2 regions of the Streptomyces sp. NPDC058008 genome follow, and region 1 is predicted to be linked to the other one. Evidence: predicted binding sites of a transcription regulator. Region 1 holds the regulator's gene; the other holds the start of a gene.
What was found. Region 1 encodes HspR, which represses chaperone genes until heat shock. Its sites were predicted from a motif close to TTGAGNNNNNNNNNCTCAA; they were not measured.
Positions count from the first base shown of each region.

Region 2: lon (endopeptidase La) is a predicted target of HspR. The motif match lies at 3,621-3,639, and genes of this name have one in related genera.

Region 1 covers NZ_JBHVQX010000002.1:274,011-282,953, forward strand. The annotation lists gene ACFVS9_RS02990 (MFS transporter) at 1-665, opposite strand, end outside; gene clpB (ATP-dependent chaperone ClpB) at 1,005-3,605, opposite strand; gene ACFVS9_RS03000 (pyridoxamine 5'-phosphate oxidase family protein) at 3,764-4,165, shown strand; gene ACFVS9_RS03005 ((2Fe-2S)-binding protein) at 4,274-4,594, opposite strand; gene ACFVS9_RS03010 (5'-nucleotidase) at 4,591-4,872, opposite strand; gene ACFVS9_RS03015 (helix-turn-helix transcriptional regulator) at 5,160-6,005, shown strand; gene ACFVS9_RS03020 (response regulator transcription factor) at 6,179-7,186, shown strand; gene ACFVS9_RS03025 (heat shock protein transcriptional repressor HspR) at 7,220-7,666, opposite strand; gene dnaJ (molecular chaperone DnaJ) at 7,668-8,870, opposite strand.
Region 2 covers NZ_JBHVQX010000022.1:77,021-85,963, reverse strand. The annotation lists gene ACFVS9_RS22700 (ATP-binding protein) at 1-940, opposite strand, end outside; gene ACFVS9_RS22695 (response regulator transcription factor) at 937-1,674, opposite strand; gene ACFVS9_RS22690 (spermidine synthase) at 1,907-2,593, opposite strand; gene ACFVS9_RS22685 (nucleotidyltransferase domain-containing protein) at 2,693-3,532, opposite strand; gene lon (endopeptidase La) at 3,662-6,091, shown strand; gene ACFVS9_RS22675 (polysaccharide deacetylase family protein) at 6,187-6,867, opposite strand; gene ACFVS9_RS22670 (lysozyme) at 7,120-7,962, opposite strand; gene ACFVS9_RS22665 (MarR family winged helix-turn-helix transcriptional regulator) at 8,199-8,696, shown strand; gene ACFVS9_RS22660 (hypothetical protein) at 8,736-8,943, opposite strand, start outside.

The DNA.
Region 1 (8,943 bases):
CCGACCTGGGTGTGCATCCGCTTCGGCGCCGCGCCGGCGTCCCGGTCCACCGGCCGGGCCTTCACGCCGAGCCTGATCAGGACCGCCGAGACGAGGAACGTCAGCGCGTTCAGCCCCAGCGACAGGTGGCTGCCCAGCCACACGACGAGCACCCCGCCGCCGGCGAAGCCGATCAGCAGGCCGGCCTGGTGGGTGATCATCATCACCCGCTGCCCCTGCTCGTACAGGCGCTCCCCCAGGACGGCCGGCATCAGGGCCCCCTGGGAGGCCCCGAAGGGAGCCTCGGCGAGCTGGGCCAGCACCAGCAGCGCGGCGAGCAGCGGCAGGGGCGTACCGGGCAGGGCCATCAGTCCGACGAGAACGGCGCGGAGCAGGTCGCACGCGATCATGACCGTGCGGCGGGGGAAGCGGTCGGCGAGACCGGAGAGGAGCACTCCGGACAGCAGGGCGGGCAGGCTGGTCAGGGCGTAGGTCGCCGCCGTCCACCCGGCCGAATCGGTGCGCTCGAAGACCAGCAGGGAAAGCGCCACCCGTGCGAGCTGGTCCCCCAGCACCGACTGGGCATATGCAGTCCACAGCGTACGAAATTCGCTCAGGCGAATGAGACTGTCACTTCTGCGATCTTTCGGCTCCGCACTCGCCTCACCGGGTATCCGCTCCGTCATGCCCGCACCTTACCGTTTCCCCAATTAGGCACGGCTGCCCGCGCGGTGAAAGGAAAAGGGCCCGGAGTGTCCCGGTATCGCGCGGAACACGTTCGCACGCACCACCGCGACTCCGGCTCCGGTCAAGGGCGCCGATATGTATCGGGCCGGTACAAAGAACGATGGCCGTGGCCGAATCGCACCTGCCATCCGGCCACGGAATGGAATTTTTCGGCTCGATTTGGCGGGACCCGCTCCGGCGGTACGTGCTGAATGCACTCATCAATGCGGACAAAGCCGCGAACGCCCGGGTCCCCGGCCGGAGGACGACGTCTTCCGGCCGGGGACCCGGGGCACCGCCTACAGGGTCTTCGCGACCGGCGCGGTCCCCACGGTCAGCCCGTCGGCGGCCCGGTCCACCCGGACCGTGTCGCCGTCCTTGACCTCGCCCGCGAGGATCTCCTTCGCGAGCCGGTCGCCGATCGCGGTCTGGATGAGCCGGCGCAGCGGCCGGGCGCCGTACGCCGGGTCGTTGCCCTCCTCGGCCAGCCAGGCCAGGGCCTCCGGGGTGACGTCCAGACGGATCCGGCGGTCGGCGAGACGCCCGGCGAGGCGTTCCACCTGGAGCCCCGCGATGTGCGCGAGCTCGTCGCCGGACAGGGCGGAGAAGACGACCAGGTCGTCGAGCCGGTTGAGGAACTCCGGCTTGAACGAGGCCCGCACGACGTCCAGGACCCGCTCCTTCTTCACCTCGGGCCCGGTCAGCGGGTCGACCAGGAACTGGCTGCCCAGGTTGGACGTCAGGACCAGGATGGTGTTGCGGAAGTCCACCGTCCTGCCCTGGCCGTCGGTGAGGCGGCCGTCGTCGAGCACCTGGAGCAGGATGTCGAAGACCTCGGGATGGGCCTTCTCGACCTCGTCCAGCAGCACGACGCTGTACGGGCGCCTGCGGACCGCCTCGGTGAGCTGGCCGCCCTCCTCGTAGCCGACGTAGCCGGGCGGGGCCCCGACGAGCCGGGCGACGCTGTGCTTCTCGCCGTACTCGCTCATGTCGATGCGGATCATGGCCCGCTCGTCGTCGAACAGGAAGTCCGCGAGGGCCTTGGCCAGCTCCGTCTTGCCGACCCCGGTCGGGCCGAGGAAGAGGAACGAGCCGGTGGGCCGGTCGGGGTCGGCGATGCCGGCCCGGGTGCGGCGTACGGCGTCCGACACGGCCCGCACGGCCTCGGTCTGGCCGATCAGCCGCCTGCCCAGCTCGGACTCCATGCGCAGCAGCTTCTGGGTCTCGCCCTCCAGGAGGCGACCGGCGGGGATGCCGGTCCAGGCCCCGACGACGTCGGCGATGTCGTCCGGACCGACCTCCTCCTTGAGCATGGTGTCCACGGCGGCCACCTGCTCGGCCTCGTCCGCCTCCGCCAGCTCCCGCTCCAGGCCGGGGATCTCCCCGTACAGCAGCTTGGAGGCGGTGTCGAAGTCGCCGTCGCGCTGCGCGCGCTCGGCCTGGCCGCGCAGCTCGTCGAGGCGCTCCTTGAGCTCACCGACGCGGTTCAGGCCCTGCTTCTCCTTCTCCCAGCGGGCGGAGAGCCCGCGCAGCTCCTCCTCCTTGTCGGCGAGGTCGCGGCGGATCTTCTCCAGGCGCTGCCTGGAGCCCTCGTCGGTCTCGTTCTTCAGCGCCAGCTCCTCCATGTGCAGCCGGTCCACGGACCGTTGGAGCTCGTCGATCTCCAGCGGCGAGGAGTCGATCTCCATGCGGAGCCGGGACGCCGCCTCGTCGACGAGGTCGATGGCCTTGTCGGGGAGGAAGCGGGAGGTGATGTAGCGGTCGGAGAGCGTCGCGGCGGCCACCAGCGAGGAGTCGGCGATCTGGACCTTGTGGTGGGCCTCGTAGCGGCCCTTGAGGCCGCGCAGGATCGCGATGGTGTCCTCGACGGACGGCTCGGCCACCAGGACCTGCTGGAAGCGGCGCTCCAGCGCGGGGTCCTTCTCGATGCGCTCGCGGTACTCGTCCAGCGTGGTCGCGCCGACCATGCGGAGCTCCCCGCGGGCGAGCATCGGCTTGAGCATGTTGCCCGCGTCCATCGCGGAGTCGCCGCCGGCGCCCGCGCCGACGACGGTGTGCAGCTCGTCGATGAAGGTGATGATCTGGCCGTCGCTCTCCTTGATCTCGGAGAGGACGGTCTTGAGGCGTTCCTCGAACTCACCGCGGTACTTGGCGCCCGCGACCATCGCGCCGAGGTCCAGCGAGACCAGCCGCTTGTTCCGCAGGGACTCGGGGACGTCGCCCTTGACGATGCGCTGGGCCAGGCCCTCGACGACGGCGGTCTTGCCTACGCCGGGCTCGCCGATGAGCACGGGGTTGTTCTTCGTACGGCGCGAGAGCACCTGCACGACGCGCCGGATCTCCTGGTCACGGCCGATGACCGGGTCGAGCTTGCCCTCGCGGGCGGCCGCCGTGAAGTCGGTGCCGAACTTCTCCAGCGCCTTGTACTGGCCCTCGGGGTCGGGAGTGGTCACCCGGCGCCCTCCCCTGCTCTTCTCGAATGCGTCCAGCAGCTTCTTCGCGCCGGCTCCCTGCCCGTCGAGGATCTCACCGGCACGGCCGCCCTTCGCCGCGATGGCGATCAGCAGGTGCTCGGTGGAGAGGTAGTCGTCGCCGAGCTCCTTGGCGCGCTGGTCGGCGTCGGCGAGGACGGCGAGCAGGTCGCGGCTCGGCTGCGGCGGCGCGACGGTCGACCCGGTGACGCTGGGCAGGGCGCCGATGAGCTGCTCGGTCTGCTCGCGCACGGCCACCTGGTCGGCCTCGACGGAGGCCAGCAGGTCGGTGATGTTCGCGTTGTCCTCACCCGCCAGCAGCGCCAGCAGCAGGTGCCCGGAGGTCAGATCGGAGTGACCGTCCTTGACGGCCCTGCTGGTGGCCGCGTTGAGGGCGTCCCGGCTCTTGTTGGTCAGCTCGGCATCCACGGGCGTCGTCTCCTCCTCGTACGGGTCTTTCCCTGAACCATGACTCGAACAACGGGTACAAAGTTGAGTCTATTCCACTCAAGGCTGGAAGTGGGCCGCAGGGTCCGCACCGCCGCCTCGGCGGGCCGCCCGCCGGGCCCTCTCTCTAGGCTGACCCCATGCCTGACGTACGCAACCTCAGCCCGGAGTACCTCGCCTTCTGGCGCGAGCGCCATGTGAGCACCCTGACGACGCTCCGCCCGGACGGCACCCCGCACGTGGTGCCCGTCGGCGTGACGTACGACCCGGAGACGCGGACCGCCAGGATCATCACCGGCGGGGGCACGAGGAAGGCCGCCCACGTCCTCGCGGCGGGCCCGGAGGGGGCACGGGTCGCCGTCTGCCAGGCGCAGGGACGCCGCTGGGCGACCCTGGAGGGCCGCGCGGTGGTGCGTACGGAGCCCGGTGAGGTCCAGGACGCGGTACGCCGCTACGCGGAGCGCTACGAGCGCACCCCGCGGCACAACCCCGAGCGGGTCGTCATCGAGATCTCCGTGGACCGGGCTCTCGGAAACGCCTGAGCGGCCGTCCCGTTCCCGGGCAGCACAACGGCGCCACCGTGTTCAGGTCACGGTGGCGCCGCTGTGTGGGGGAAGTGCCGGAACGATATGGAACGACGGGGGAATCGTTCAGGCACTGCGGGGGGTGGCGGAAATGGCTTCTGGTTCGAACAGCTCGTGATCGCGCTGGTCGAGATTCACGAAAATCATGCCGTACCTCACGGCACAGCGGACCGGTTGGGGCGCTCCGCGTGGCCGGCGAAGACAGCGATAGGCACGGATATCGTCATCCGTTTCCATCACGACGACAATCGGCTCTCCGAACAGGGTGACCATCAACGAATCGCCCTGGCGGGTAAGTGCCGTGAGCAGATCGATGAAATGCCACCCTGAGCGATATGCCGTGGCCATCTCCCGCCGGAAGGTGCGGTCGTCCGGTGGGGTGGTCATGCGCCCGCGTGGGTCGGAGCCGTGCCCCACGTGATGTCACCGGGAGCGACACCCCACGTGATGTCGCCGGACTCGGCACCCCACGTGATGTCACTCGGAGCCGCGCTCCAGGTGATGTCGCCCTGCGTCGCGCCCCACGTGATGTCACCCGGAGCGGCACCCCACGTGATGTCACCGGCCGCGGTCGCCGACTGCTCGGCCGGCGCGACCCCCCAGGTGATGTCGTGGGTACCCAGTGCCCCGTAGGCAAGGGCCCCCACGAAAGCAGTGGCAAGCACCGAGCGAAGCATTCGCTTAGACATTTCGGCTTCGTCCTCACTTGATGGATTCATCTCCCCCGCAAACAAGACGATGTCTCACGCGGACACGTGAGCACCACCGGATCGATGCATCATGTTCCTGCACGTTCAGGAACATGGGGGGTGGAGATATGCGCACAAGTGACTCAAAAGCGTCACATCCTCACGGGATCACCCAACTATGTGATGCGGGGCAGGCTCTTTACGCCAGCGCACTGCGGTCCGGGCGCATCCCTCGCGCGGAGGTGGAGCCGGCTCCCTGCCTGATGGACTTCGCCCTGCTCCACCCCGATCCCGACGACGCGGACTGGCTGCGCCCGGTGCCGCCCTCGGCGGCCCTCGCCCAGTGGCTGCACCCCATCGAGCGGGAGATCCAGGAGCGGAGGCGCCACTCCCTGGAGCTGACCGAGTCCTTCGAGCCGTTCATGGACATCAGCGCCCAGGACCCGCCGACCACCCACGCCATCACCGTGCTGGAGGGCAGCACCCGCATCAACGCCGCCATCGACGCCGCCACCGCGGAGTGCCGCACCGAGGTGCTGACCGTGCAGCCGGGGGGCGGCCGGAGCGAGGACATCCTCAGCAAGGGGCTGGAGCGGGGGCAGCTGGTCGTGGACCGCGGCGTGAGCATCCGCACCCTGTACCAGCACACGGTGCGCCACCACCAGGGGACGTTCGCCTACGCGGAGCGACTGGCCGAGGGCGCGGAGATCCGCACGCTGGAGGAGCTCGTGGAACGCCTCCTGATCTTCGACCGGACGGTCGCGTTCATCCCCGCCCAGGACGACCGGACCGTGGCTCTGGAACTCCGCCACCCGGGTCTCGTCTCCTATCTGATCAGCGTCTTCGAGCAGCTCTGGCAGAGCGCCACCCCCCTGTGGGAGGACATCCGGTACGAGCCGACCCCGGCCGGTATCAGCGGTGTCCAGCGCTCCATCGCCCAGCTCCTCGTCGAAGGCCACGTCGACGACTCCATCGCCCGCCGGCTCGGCATGAACGTCCGCACCTGCCGGGCCCACATCGCGAAGCTGTCGGCGACCCTGGGCAGCACCAGCCGGGCCCAGCTCGGGTACCTGATCGCGCGCTCGGGGATCCTGGACCAGGACTCCTGAGCCCGCGGGCCCGGGACACCCCGGGCCGAGGGCGTGTCCGTGCGGCCGAGGAGAGCGCGGCCGCGCCGGGCCGGGCGGGCCGGGCACCCTCGCCCGTCACCTCCACACTCCCCCGCCGGCACCGCTTCCGCCACCATCATCTTTATGCAGTGCACAAAGTGAGGGGTCGTCAAATGAATACCGATGAGACAAAACCGGCACATCCGCACGACCCCCGGGAGCTGTGCGCTCCGGCGGTCCAGCTCTACGAGGAGGCCCTCCGCGCGGGGCGCGTGTCCCGTACGAGGCTGGCGTCGGCCCCGTGCCTGGCGGAGATGGCCCTCGTCCACCCCGACACGGCCGACGACGCGTGGATGCGCCCCGTCCAGCCGTCCGCCGCGCTGGCCCACCTGCTCCAGCCCATCACCCGCGAGATCGACGAACGGATACGGCTGAGCAGCGCCCTGAGCCGGGTGCTGACACCTCTGGTCTCCGTCGCCGACCAGGACCCCAACCTGGCGATCACGGTCCTCGACGGGAGGCAGCTCATCGTCTCCGCGCTCCGGGAGGCCGCGCTCCACGCGCGGGAGGAGGTGCTGACGGCGCAGCCGGGCGGCAACCGGCAGGAACACCACATGCGGCAGGGACTGGAGAACGCCCGCTCCGCCATCGCGGGAGGGGCCAGGCTCCGGCACATCTACCAGCACCCGGCCCGCTACAACTCCCGGGTCAAGGACTACGTCGCTCAGGTGCCCGGCGACTGCCTCCAGGTCCGCACCGTGGAGCAGACCGTGGACCGGCTCATCATCTTCGACCGCACCGTGGCGTACATACCGGCCACCCCCGAGCGCAACATCGCCCTGGAGATCCGCCACCCCGCCCTCGTCCGCTACCTGGTCCAGGTCTACGAGGTCCTCTGGGCACAGGCCACCCCGCTCACCCGGCAGCTCCCCACGACCGCCCCCGGGGTCCGGGTCACGGCCGTCCAGCAGAGCATCGCCCGGCTCCTCAGCCAGGGCCACGTCGACGACGCGGTGGCCCGCAAGCTGGGCATCAGCGTCCGCACCTGCCGGGCCCACATCGCGAAGCTGATGCAGACCCTCGGCGCCGACAGCCGCACCCATCTCGGGGTCCTGATCGTGCGGTCCGGCATCGTGGACGATCCCTCGGACACACGCGAAGAGCCCGCCACCGGGTCCTGAGACCCGGGGACGGACCCTCGCTTCCCGCTTGTTTCAGTCCTTCGGCCGCTTGGGCCGCCAGACCACCAGCGCGCTCGTCTGCTGCACGTCCTGGTACGGCACCAGGTCCCGCCGGTAGGAGGCGTGCACCTGGGCCTCGCGCTGCTGCATGGCCACCGCCGCGCCGTCCACCGCCGCCGAGAGCTCGGCGACGCGCTGCTGGAGCGCGGCGACCTGGTTCTCCAGCTCGATGATCCGCTTGATGCCCGCGAGGTTGATGCCCTCGTCCTGCGACAACTGCTGCACCGTGCGCAGCAGTTCGATGTCACGGGCCGAGTAGCGCCGGCCGCGCCCGGCCGTGCGGTCGGGCGAGACCAGGCCGAGGCGGTCGTACTGGCGCAGTGTCTGCGGATGCAGGCCCGAGAGCTGGGCCGCGATCGAGATCACGTAGACAGGTGATTCGTCGGTCAGCTGGTACGGATTGCGTCGACGGCCGTCCATCTCAAGCTCCCTTCGCAGCCTGGAACAGCTCCGCCCGCGGGTCCTCCCCCGCGGTCGCCTTCCGGTAGGCCTCCAGCGCGTCCTGGGCTTCCGCGCCGAGGCCCGTGGGCACGGACACCTCGACGGTGACCAGGAGGTCGCCACGGGTGCCGTCCTTGCGCACGGCGCCCTTGCCCCGGGCCCGCATCGTACGTCCGTTGGGCGTGCCGGCCGGGAGCTTCAGGGTGACCGGGGGCCCGCCGAGCGTGGGGACCTTCACCTCGCCGCCGAGCGCGGCCTCCGGGAAGGTGACGGGCACGGTGACGGTGAGGTTGTCGCCCTTGCGGCCGAAGACCGGGTGGGCGTCGACGTGGACGACGACGTAGAGGTCGCCGGCCGGGCCGCCGCGCTCGCCGGGGCCGCCCTTGCCGCGCAGCCGGATCCGCTGGCCGTCCAGGACCCCGGCCGGGATCCTGACCTGCATCGTGCGCGCGGACTTCGCGCGGCCGCTGCCCTTGCAGACGTCGCAGGGGTCCTGGGCGATGAGGCCCCGCCCCTTGCAGTCCACACAGGGGTCGGTGAGCGAGAACCCGCCGCCGGTGCCGCGCGACACCTGGCCGGTGCCGACACACGTCGGGCAGACCCTGGGGGTGCCGTTCTTGTCGCCGGTGCCCGAGCACGCCTTGCAGGGGGCCTGGCTGGACATCCGCAGCGGGACCGTGGCCCCGTCGACCGCCTCGGTGAAGCTGAGCGTCACCTCGGACTCGATGTCCTGGCCGCGCCGCGGCTGGACGCGTGTGCCCGCGCCGCCGCGGTTGAACAGACCGCCGAAGACGTCGCCCAGACCGCCACCGCCGCCTCCACCGCCGAACCCTCCGGCGCCGGGGCCGCCCTGGCCGCCGCCCGGTGCGCCTCCGAAGAGGTCGCCCAGGTCGAAGTTGAAGTTGCCGCCACCGCCACCGCCGGGGCCGGCCCGGAAGCCTCCGTTGCCGAAGAGGGCGCGCGCCTCGTCGTACTCCTTGCGCTTCTTGGGGTCACCGAGGACGTCGTTCGCCTCGGAGATCTCCTTGAAGCGCTCCTCGGCCTTGTCGTCGCCCTTGTTGGCGTCCGGGTGGTACTCGCGGGCGAGCTTCCGGTACGCCTTCTTGACCTCGGCGTCGGTGGCGTCCTTGGGGACGCCGAGAACCTTGTAGTAGTCCTTCTCGACGAAGTCCTTCGTGCTCATCGACGTCCCTCCTTCCGGACGATCGGCCGTGGGGGGGGGGCGGGGGGGGCGCGGCCCGCCCCCCGGGGGGGGA
Region 2 (8,943 bases), on a different contig from region 1:
CACTGCCGGGACCGTGCGGGGACGGCGCCTGGCCGCGGTTGAAGCGCTCGAAGACCCGGTGCCGCTCCGCCTCGGGGATGCCGGGCCCCTCGTCGATGATCTCCAGCTCCAGCGACTCGGGGTACTCCCCGCGCCGTGCCAGCACCGTGACGCGGCCGTGCGGCGGGCTGTGCTTCACGGCGTTGTCGATCAGGTTGGCGACCACCTGGTGCAGGCGCTCCGCGTCCGCGTGCGCCGTCAGCTCGGGCGGCGACACGTCGAGGTGCAGATGGACGTCGGTACGGGAGTGGTTGCCCGAACCGGAGGAGAGCCGGCGCTGGGACGCGGCGAGGTTGGCCTCCTTCAGCACGCCCGACAGGTACGGCCAGACCTCGAAGCGGCGCGCCTTGATCGCCAGCACGCCGTTGTCCAGCCGGGAGAGGTCCAGCAGGGTCTCCACCAGCCTGCCCAGCCGCTCGGTCTGTTTCAGCGCCGTACGCATCGTCTCCGGATCGGCGGCGGACACCCCGTCCACCACGTTCTCCAGGACGGCTCTGAGCGCCGCGATCGGTGTGCGCAGCTCATGGGAGACGTTGGCCACCAGCTCCTTGCGGTGCCGGTCCTCCGCCTCCAGGTCGTCCGCCATGCGGTTGATCGTCTGCGCCAGGTCGCCGAGCTCGTCACGCCGCCCGGCACCGCTCACCCGTCCGGTGTAGTCGCCGTGCGAGATCGACCGTGCGACGGCCCGCATCTCGTCGAGCGGCGCCGTCAGGCCGTGGGCCACGAACTGGGTGATCAGGAGGGTGGCGATCACCGAGAAGACCGTGATGAACCGGAATTCGGTCCTGGTCCGAAGGGCGACGATCAGCAGTCCGGTCGTGATGAACACCGAGACCACCACGAGCGTGCCCAGCTTGGCCTTGATCGAGAAGGGCCGCAGTCCGGAGCCGGGCCGGGTCATGGCGCGGGAGTCTCCAGGGCGTAGCCGACACCGTGCACGGTACGGATCCGCTCGGCGCCGATCTTCCGGCGCAGGGCCTTGATGTGGCTGTCGACCGTCCGGGTCCCGGAGGCGTCGGCCCAGTCCCAGACCTCGGCCAGCAGCTGCTCCCTGGACAGCACCGCACGCGGTGTGTTGGCCAGGCAGACCAGCAGGTCGAACTCGGTCGGGGTGAGGTGGACGTCCTCGGCGCGCACCCGGACACGGCGCTGCGCGTGGTCGATCTCCAGCTCGCCGAGGCGCAGGATCCCGCTGCGCGGTGTGACCGCGGCCAGCGCGGCCCGCTCGACCCGGCGCAGCAGGACGTGGACCCTGGCCGCCAGTTCCCGCATGGAGAACGGCTTGGTCATGTAGTCGTCGGCGCCGACGCCGAGCCCGACCAGCATGTCGGTCTCGTCGTCGCGTGCGGTGAGCATCAGCACCGGCACGGGGCGCTGGGCCTGCACGCGGCGGCAGACCTCCAGGCCGTCGAAGCCGGGGAGCATGATGTCGAGCACCATCAGGTCGGGCTGCCAGGCCTCGGCCGCGTCCACGGCCGCCGGCCCGTCCAGTGCGGTCTGCACCAGGAAGCCCTCGGCCCGCAGCCGGGCGGAAATGGCGTCGACGATCGTCGCGTCGTCCTCGACCACCAGCACCCGGCGCTGAGCCCCGGGGGTGGCCGCGACGCCGTTGTGGGTGGTGTGTGTCTGTTCCATCGCCCCGCCCCTGCCCGTTCTCGCGGAGGGCATTCCCCCGGAGGCACGGTTATCGCTTGTGGATGTCGTCGGTGATCCCTTGTGACGGTCAGCAGCGTAGAGGCTGAGGACGCCTCCCGGCTACGCAGGGTGTTGTCCGTCGTGAAGGTGTTACCCACGGAAAGGGGGTGGACCGGCCGACTCCTGCTGCCCGATCCCCGGCGGGACCGGGCTCCGGGCGAGGTCCGGGGATTCACTCCCGCGCGAGTGCGAGATGGACCACGTCCGGTACACCTCGGGCAACGGCTACTTCTTCGGTCGTTACTGCGCGGAATCCGGCATTCCGCAAGGCTGACCCGAAGCCGGGGGACGGCTGCGCGGACCACACGGCGAGCACTCCGCCCGGCGTCAGACGGGCGTGGCAGGCCGCGAGACCGGCCGGCGAGTAGAGGCTCTCGTTGTCCTGGGTGACGGTCCAGTCGGGTCCGTTGTCGATGTCCAGGCACAGTGCGTCGTAACGCTCCGTGGTCGTGTGCAGGTGTGCGACGAGATCCGTACGCAGTACGCCGGTACGCGGATCGCGGAGGGCGGCCCCGGAGATCCGGCCGAGGGGCCCGTCCAGATGCCAGTCCACGATGGCCTGTTCCCGCTCGACGACCGTGATCCGGCCCCAGCGCGGCTGGGAGACCGCCCGTACCAGCGAGAACCCGACGCCCAGGCCGCCGATCAGCACCGAGGGGGCCGGCCTGCCGGAGGGCAGGGCGGCGAGCGCCGCGTCGATCAGCAGGCGCTCGGACCGGCCGTCGGAGGTGTCCATCAGGAAGCATCCGTTGGCGATGATCTCGAAGTCGTCGCCGCGCCCGCGCAGGACGACTTCACCGAACGGACCCTCGCGCCGGTCGAGGACGACGGGGCGGTGGGTGTCTGCTGCGGGCGGCATGGGTGTGGTCTCCGGTCTCCGTCGGGCGGTTCTGGCTCTGGTCCCCGGCGCGCATCCTTCCTCGTCGCGGACCGCGGCGGCCAGCTGTTTTCCCCCGCCTCACCCTCCGGGGCGCGGTGCCTTCGTCCCGTGGGCGGCGGTGTATTCGGCGGCAAGCCAGGGGCCGAGGTCATCGATCAGCGCCGTCAGCACGCCCGGTTCCCGCGACGGGGTGCGTGCGACGGCGGCGGCGGCCCTGACCTGCGCCGCGCGCTCCGGGTGGTGCGGGTAGTGGCGGGCGAACAGTTCGGCGGACCGGCCCAGATCACTCGTCCAGCCGCCCCAGTGCGGCATGACCAGCGTGAACGCGGTCCGCACGAGGTGGCGGGCGATGCCCCTGCTCAGCCGCAGGCGCGCCTCGCCGGACGTGGCTCCGGCGGCGCGGTCGCGCCAGCGGGGGAGCGCGAGCGCCAGATCGCCGTTCGTCTCGCGGGCGAGCAGCGACGTGGGGCGGTAGCGGGGCAGGCGGACGGCCAGGTCCTCGCCCAGCAGCGGGGTGCAGAGGCAGGCGAGGAGGAAACCCGCGTCGTGCCGGTCCGCCTCGCCGAGCAGGGTCTCCACGGAGAAGAGGAGTACGCCGACGCCGTCGATCACCGGGAAGGCGGAGTCCAGGGCGGCGGCGGCTCCGTCGGCAGCCGCCCGGTCCCGCGCCGTGGGTCCCTCGCGCAGGGCCACCAGCAGATCCAGGTCGGACACCCCGGGAATGGCGGTGCCCCTCGGGACGCTGCCGTACAGGTAGGCGCTGTGCAGCCGTGCGGGGCCGAACGCCTCGGCGACGCGCACGCGGGCCGCCCCGACCACCGGGGCGAACTCCGTCCGGACGCGCTCGACGGAGCCTTCGCGGCGGATCGTGCCGTCCGCCGCGAGCCCCTTGTCCTCGGTGGCCGCCGTTTCGTCCATGGGCGGATCCTCGCAGGTGGCAGCCGGTCCGGTCCGCTGATCGCTCAGAGCGAACGGACCCCGGGGAACATTCATCGACTCACAAGCATTGAGCCCACATAGCTCAACTTGCCTGCCGAAGGGAAGATCATGACTGCGGGATCCCACACGTCCGAGGCGTCCACGCCGATCGACCTGCCCGTGCTGCCGCTCGACGACGAGGTCGTACTGCCGGGCATGGTGGTGCCGCTCGACCTGTCCGACGCCGAGGTGCGCGCCGCCGTGGAGGCCGCCCAGGCCGTCGCGCGGCCCGGGGGCGGCAAGCCCGAGGTGCTGCTCGTGCCGCGCATCGACGGCAACTACACCGGGACCGGTGTCCTGGGCACCGTCGAGCAGGTCGGACGGCTGTCGGACGGCGACCCCGGCGCCCTCATCAGGGCCCGTGACCGGGTGCGGATCGGCGCCGGGACCAGCGGGCCCGGCAACGCGCTGTGGGTGGAGGGCACCCGGATCGAGGTGTCGCCGCCCGACCCGCTGCCCGGCTCGGCCGCCGAACTGGCCAAGGAGTACAAGGCCCTGGCGACCAGCTGGCTGAAGAAGCGCGGGGCCTGGCAGGTCGTCGACCGGGTCCAGCAGATCGAGGACATCTCGGCCCTCGCCGACAACTCCGGTTACTCGCCCTTCCTCACCACCGCCCAGAAGGTCCAGCTGCTGGAGACCGCCGACGCGGTCGCCCGTCTGAAGCTGGCCATCCAGTGGCTGGGTGAACACCTCGCCGAGCAGGACGTCGCCGAGTCCATCGCCAAGGACGTCCAGGAGGGCGTCGACAAGCAGCAGCGCGAATTCCTGCTGAGGCGCCAGCTCGACGCCGTGCGCAAGGAACTCTCCGAGCTCAACGGCGACCCCGAGGACGAGTCCGACGACTACCGCACGCGCGTCGAGGCCGCCGACCTCCCCGGGAACGTCCGCGAGGCCGCTCTCAAGGAGGTCGAGAAGCTGGAGCGCGCCTCCGACCAGAGCCCCGAGGGCTCCTGGATCCGCACCTGGCTGGACACGGTCCTGGAGCTGCCCTGGACCGAGCGGACCGAGGACGCGTACGACATCCGCGCCGCGCGGGAGATCCTCGACGCCGAACACGCGGGCCTCCAGGACGTGAAGGAGCGCATCACCGAGTACCTCGCGGTGCGCAAGCGCCGTGCCGACCGGGGGCTCGGGGTGGTCGGCGGCCGACGCGGCGGCGCGGTGCTGGCGCTGGTCGGTCCGCCCGGCGTGGGCAAGACCTCGCTCGGCGAGTCCGTGGCGCACGCCATGGGCCGCACGTTCGTCCGGGTCGCCCTCGGCGGCGTCCGGGACGAGGCGGAGATCCGGGGCCACCGGCGTACGTACGTCGGCGCGCTCCCGGGACGCATCGTGCGGGCCGTCAAGGAGGCCGGTTCGATGAACCCGGTGATCCTGCTCGACGAGATCGACAAGGTCGGCTCCGACTTCCGGGGCGACCCGGCCGCCGCCCTGCTCGAAGTGCTCGACCCGGCGCAGAACCACACCTTCCGCGACCACTACCTGGAGGTCGAACTCGACCTCAGCGACGTCGTGTTCCTGGCCACGGCGAACGTCCTCGACTCCATCCCCGAGGCCCTGCTGGACCGCATGGAGCTGGTCACGCTGGACGGGTACACCGAGGACGAGAAGGTCGTCATCGCCCGCGACCACCTGCTCCCGCGCCAGCTGGAGCGGGCCGGTCTGGAGAAGGACGAGGTCGGCCTGGACGAGTCCGCGCTGCGCAAGCTGGCGGGCGAGTACACCCGGGAGGCCGGGGTGCGGAACCTGGAGCGGGCCGTCGCACGGCTGCTCCGCAAGGTCGCGGCCCAGCACGAACTGGGTGAGCGGGAGCTGCCGTTCACGGTGTCCGAGCAGGACCTGCGGGGCCTGATCGGACGTCCCCACCACGTGCCGGAGTCCGCCCAGGACCCCGCAGGGCGCCGTACCGCGGTGCCGGGTGTGGCCACCGGGCTCGCGGTGACCGGAGCGGGCGGCGACGTGCTGTTCGTCGAGGCGTCGCTGGCCGATCCGGAGACCGGGGCGTCCGGGCTCACGCTGACCGGTCAGCTCGGCGACGTGATGAAAGAGTCCGCGCAGATCGCCCTGAGCTTCCTGCGCTCGCACGGGGCCGAGCTGGAGCTCCCCGTCGCGGACCTCAAGGACCGGGGCGTGCACATCCACTTCCCGGCGGGCGCGGTCCCGAAGGACGGCCCGAGCGCCGGTATCACCCTGACGACCGCGCTGGCCTCGCTGCTCTCCGGACGGCTGGTCCGCACGGACGTGGCGATGACCGGCGAGGTGTCGCTGACCGGGCGGGTGCTGCCGATCGGCGGCCTGAAGCAGAAGCTGCTGGCCGCCCACCGCGCGGGCGTCACCACCGTGGTGATCCCCCAGCGCAACGAGGCCGACCTGGACGACGTCCCGGCCGAGGTCCTGGAGACCCTGGAGGTCCACCCGGTGACCGATGTCCGCCAGGTGCTGGAGATCGCGCTGGCCCCCGCCTCGGCCAGGGAGCCGGAAAGGATCCCGGCCGCCGCGTAGGTGTCACGTGGTGACGGACGCGGCATCACGCCGACGGCCGGTACGGACGGCCCGCCCTCCTCGCGGAGGGCGGGCCGTTCCGCGTGCCGGGCCGGTCAGGGGCGGTAGACCGTGCCGGGCTCGGGCTCGGCGGGGGCCATCAGCTGAGGGACGGTCACGAAGGTGAAGCCCCGCTCCTTCAGCGTGTCGATGATGCCCGGCACGGCCGGGACCGTGCCCTTGTAGATGTCGTGCAGCAGGATGATCCCGTCCCTGTCGGCCTGGTCGAGTATCCGCTTCCTGATCAGCGCGGAGTCGTTCGTGGAGTAGTCCTTGGCGGTCGCGCTCCACAGGATCTGCGAGAGGCCGAGCTCCTTGGAGATGCTGGAGACGGTGTCGTCCGTGCGGCCCTGCGGGGGCCGCATCAGCCGGGGCTTCTTCCCGGTGATCTTCTCGATCGCGAGCTGCGTCCTCTCCAGCTCGGTCCGTATCTCCGCGGGCTCCTTGTCCGTCAGGATCTCGTGGGACCAGGTGTGGTTGGCGACCTCGTGCCCCTCGGCCTCGATCCGCCGCACGGTGTCCGGGTGCTTCAGGACGTGGTTCTTGCCCAGCAGGAAGAACGTGGCGGGCACCTTCTTCTCCTTGAGCACGTCCAGGAGGTGCGGCGTGTCCTCGGCCGGCCCCGCGTCGAAGGTCAGGGCGATGCACTTGGCCTTGCGGCAGTCCACCTGGCCGAACGACCCCCCGGCGTCGGGGGCGGCGTCGGCCCGCGCGGATCCGGGAGCCGTGGTCTGCATCGCACAGCCGCCGAGCGTCAGTGTGAGCGCCGTCACCAGGGCGGCGGCCAACCCCGGGCCGGACCTCTTCGTCTTTCCGGGCACAGCAGGCACGACACGTCACTTTCCCAGGGATCGGCCGCACCGGCCGGTGCGGCACGCAGCGAATATACACAGCGCGTATACGCCGCATGCATAGTGGGGTGCTGCGCAGCACTGAGCCCCGGTGACCTGGGGTTCGTCACCGGGGCTCGACGTCGTGTCGTCCGTGGGTCAGCCGTTCGCGAGGGCCACCACGCGGTCGAGCGCGCCGTTGAAGTGGTTGTGGTCGCCGACCGTCGGACCCGACGACGTGTACTGCCACATCGTGTAGTAGCTCCAGCCGGCCGGGAGTTCACCGACCGTGGTGTTGTAACGGGCCACCCAGAGCGGGTTGGTGGCACCGAAGCCCGCGTTGTTGCCCGTGCAGTCCTTCCACCAGCTGGTCGCGGTGTAGATCACCGGGTCGCGCCCGGTGCGCGCCTTGTAGGTGTTCACGAACTCGCGGATCCAGGCGACCATGCCGGCCTGGGTCTTGCCGTAGCACTGCGCACCGTACGGATTCCACTCGATGTCCAGGACGCCGGGGAGCGTCCTGCCGTCCCTGGACCAGCCGCCGCCGTTGTCCACGAAGTAGTTCGCCTGGACGGCGCCGCTGGTCGTGTCCGGGGTGGCGAAGTGGTACGTGCCCCGGATCATCCCGACGTTGTAGGAGCCGGTGTACTGCTGCGTGAAGTACGTGTTCTTGTAGTACGTCCCCTCGGTGGCCTTCACGTAGGCCCACTTCACGCCGCTGTTCCACAGCGTCGACCAGGCGACGTCGCCCTGGTGGCTGCTGACGTCCACACCTTCGGTCTGGACGGCCCTGGTGCCGCCCGGGGTGCCGCCCTGGCCGTCGTGGGCGATCACGCCCTGGCCCATCCTCGCCGTCCCCCGTGCGGGGACATCGGCACCGGTGGCCGCGGAGGCCGGGCCGGGCAGGGTGAGCAGCAGGGTGAGGGCGGCGAGGAGCGTGCCCGCCGCGAAGAGGCGGGGGCGGCGGGGGGATGCTGTGGTTCCGGATCTGTGCACGGGCATTGCGTGCCTCCGAGGGCTCGGTGGGGGAGCTCATGGCCCAGGAGCGGGTGCGGGACACTCCTGCGATGCGTGCGCCGTGGTGTGGACATGCCATCCGTGGCACCCCTGAAGCTACGCACGTAGACCCGCCCTCCGGAAGGGGGTCCGGTCACTGCCGGAGGTCTACGCCTGCGAAATACTGGCCGAGCTGCGGCGATGGCCGGAGTTGAAAGAAACTTTCATCGGCGGGAAAGCGTATGAGGGGTGCTGACGTGCACGGGAGCGGAAGCGGCGGTGAAGCCGGCGGGGCGGGGAAAAGTGGTGTGGACCATGAGTTCCTCGCCCTGGAGCGGGAGTTGGCGGTCTTCCTGCGCCGGGCGCGGGCCAACTCGGGGGAGATGGCCCGGGAGGTGCACCCGGATCTCGAACCCGCGGCGTACGGGCTCCTCGTGCGGCTGGAGTCGGCGGGCCGCCAGCGCGCCACGGACCTCGCCGCCTACTTCGGGGTCGGCAAGGCGACGATGAGCCGCCAGCTGCGGGCCCTGGAGGACCTGGGCCTGGTGGCGCGGGAGACCGACCCCGCGGACGGCCGCGCCTGGCTCGTCCACCTCACGGGCGAGGGCCTCGCGCGCTACCGCAGCGTCCGTGACGCCCGCCGCGGCCGGTACGCCAGCAAGCTGGCGGGCTGGGACCGGGCCGAGATCGCCGAACTGGCCCGGCTGCTCCACCACTTCAACGAGCGAGCCGAGGACTGAGGGGGGCGGGCCCGGGCGTCCGGGGCGGCGGCGGGGCCGTCACAGCTCCACGAGGAGCGCCGTGGCGTCGTCGTGCGTCTTGCCGCGGCGCAGGTGCACGCGGTCGGTGTCGGCCCGCTCCAGCTCCCTGACCCGCGCGATGAGGCCCTGCGGCCCCTCCTTGCGCAGCAGGCCCAGGGCGGCGGTCCAGTCGCCCTCCCGGAACTTCTCCGTCCAGCGGCTCGCCCCGTCGGTCAGCGCCGCGAGT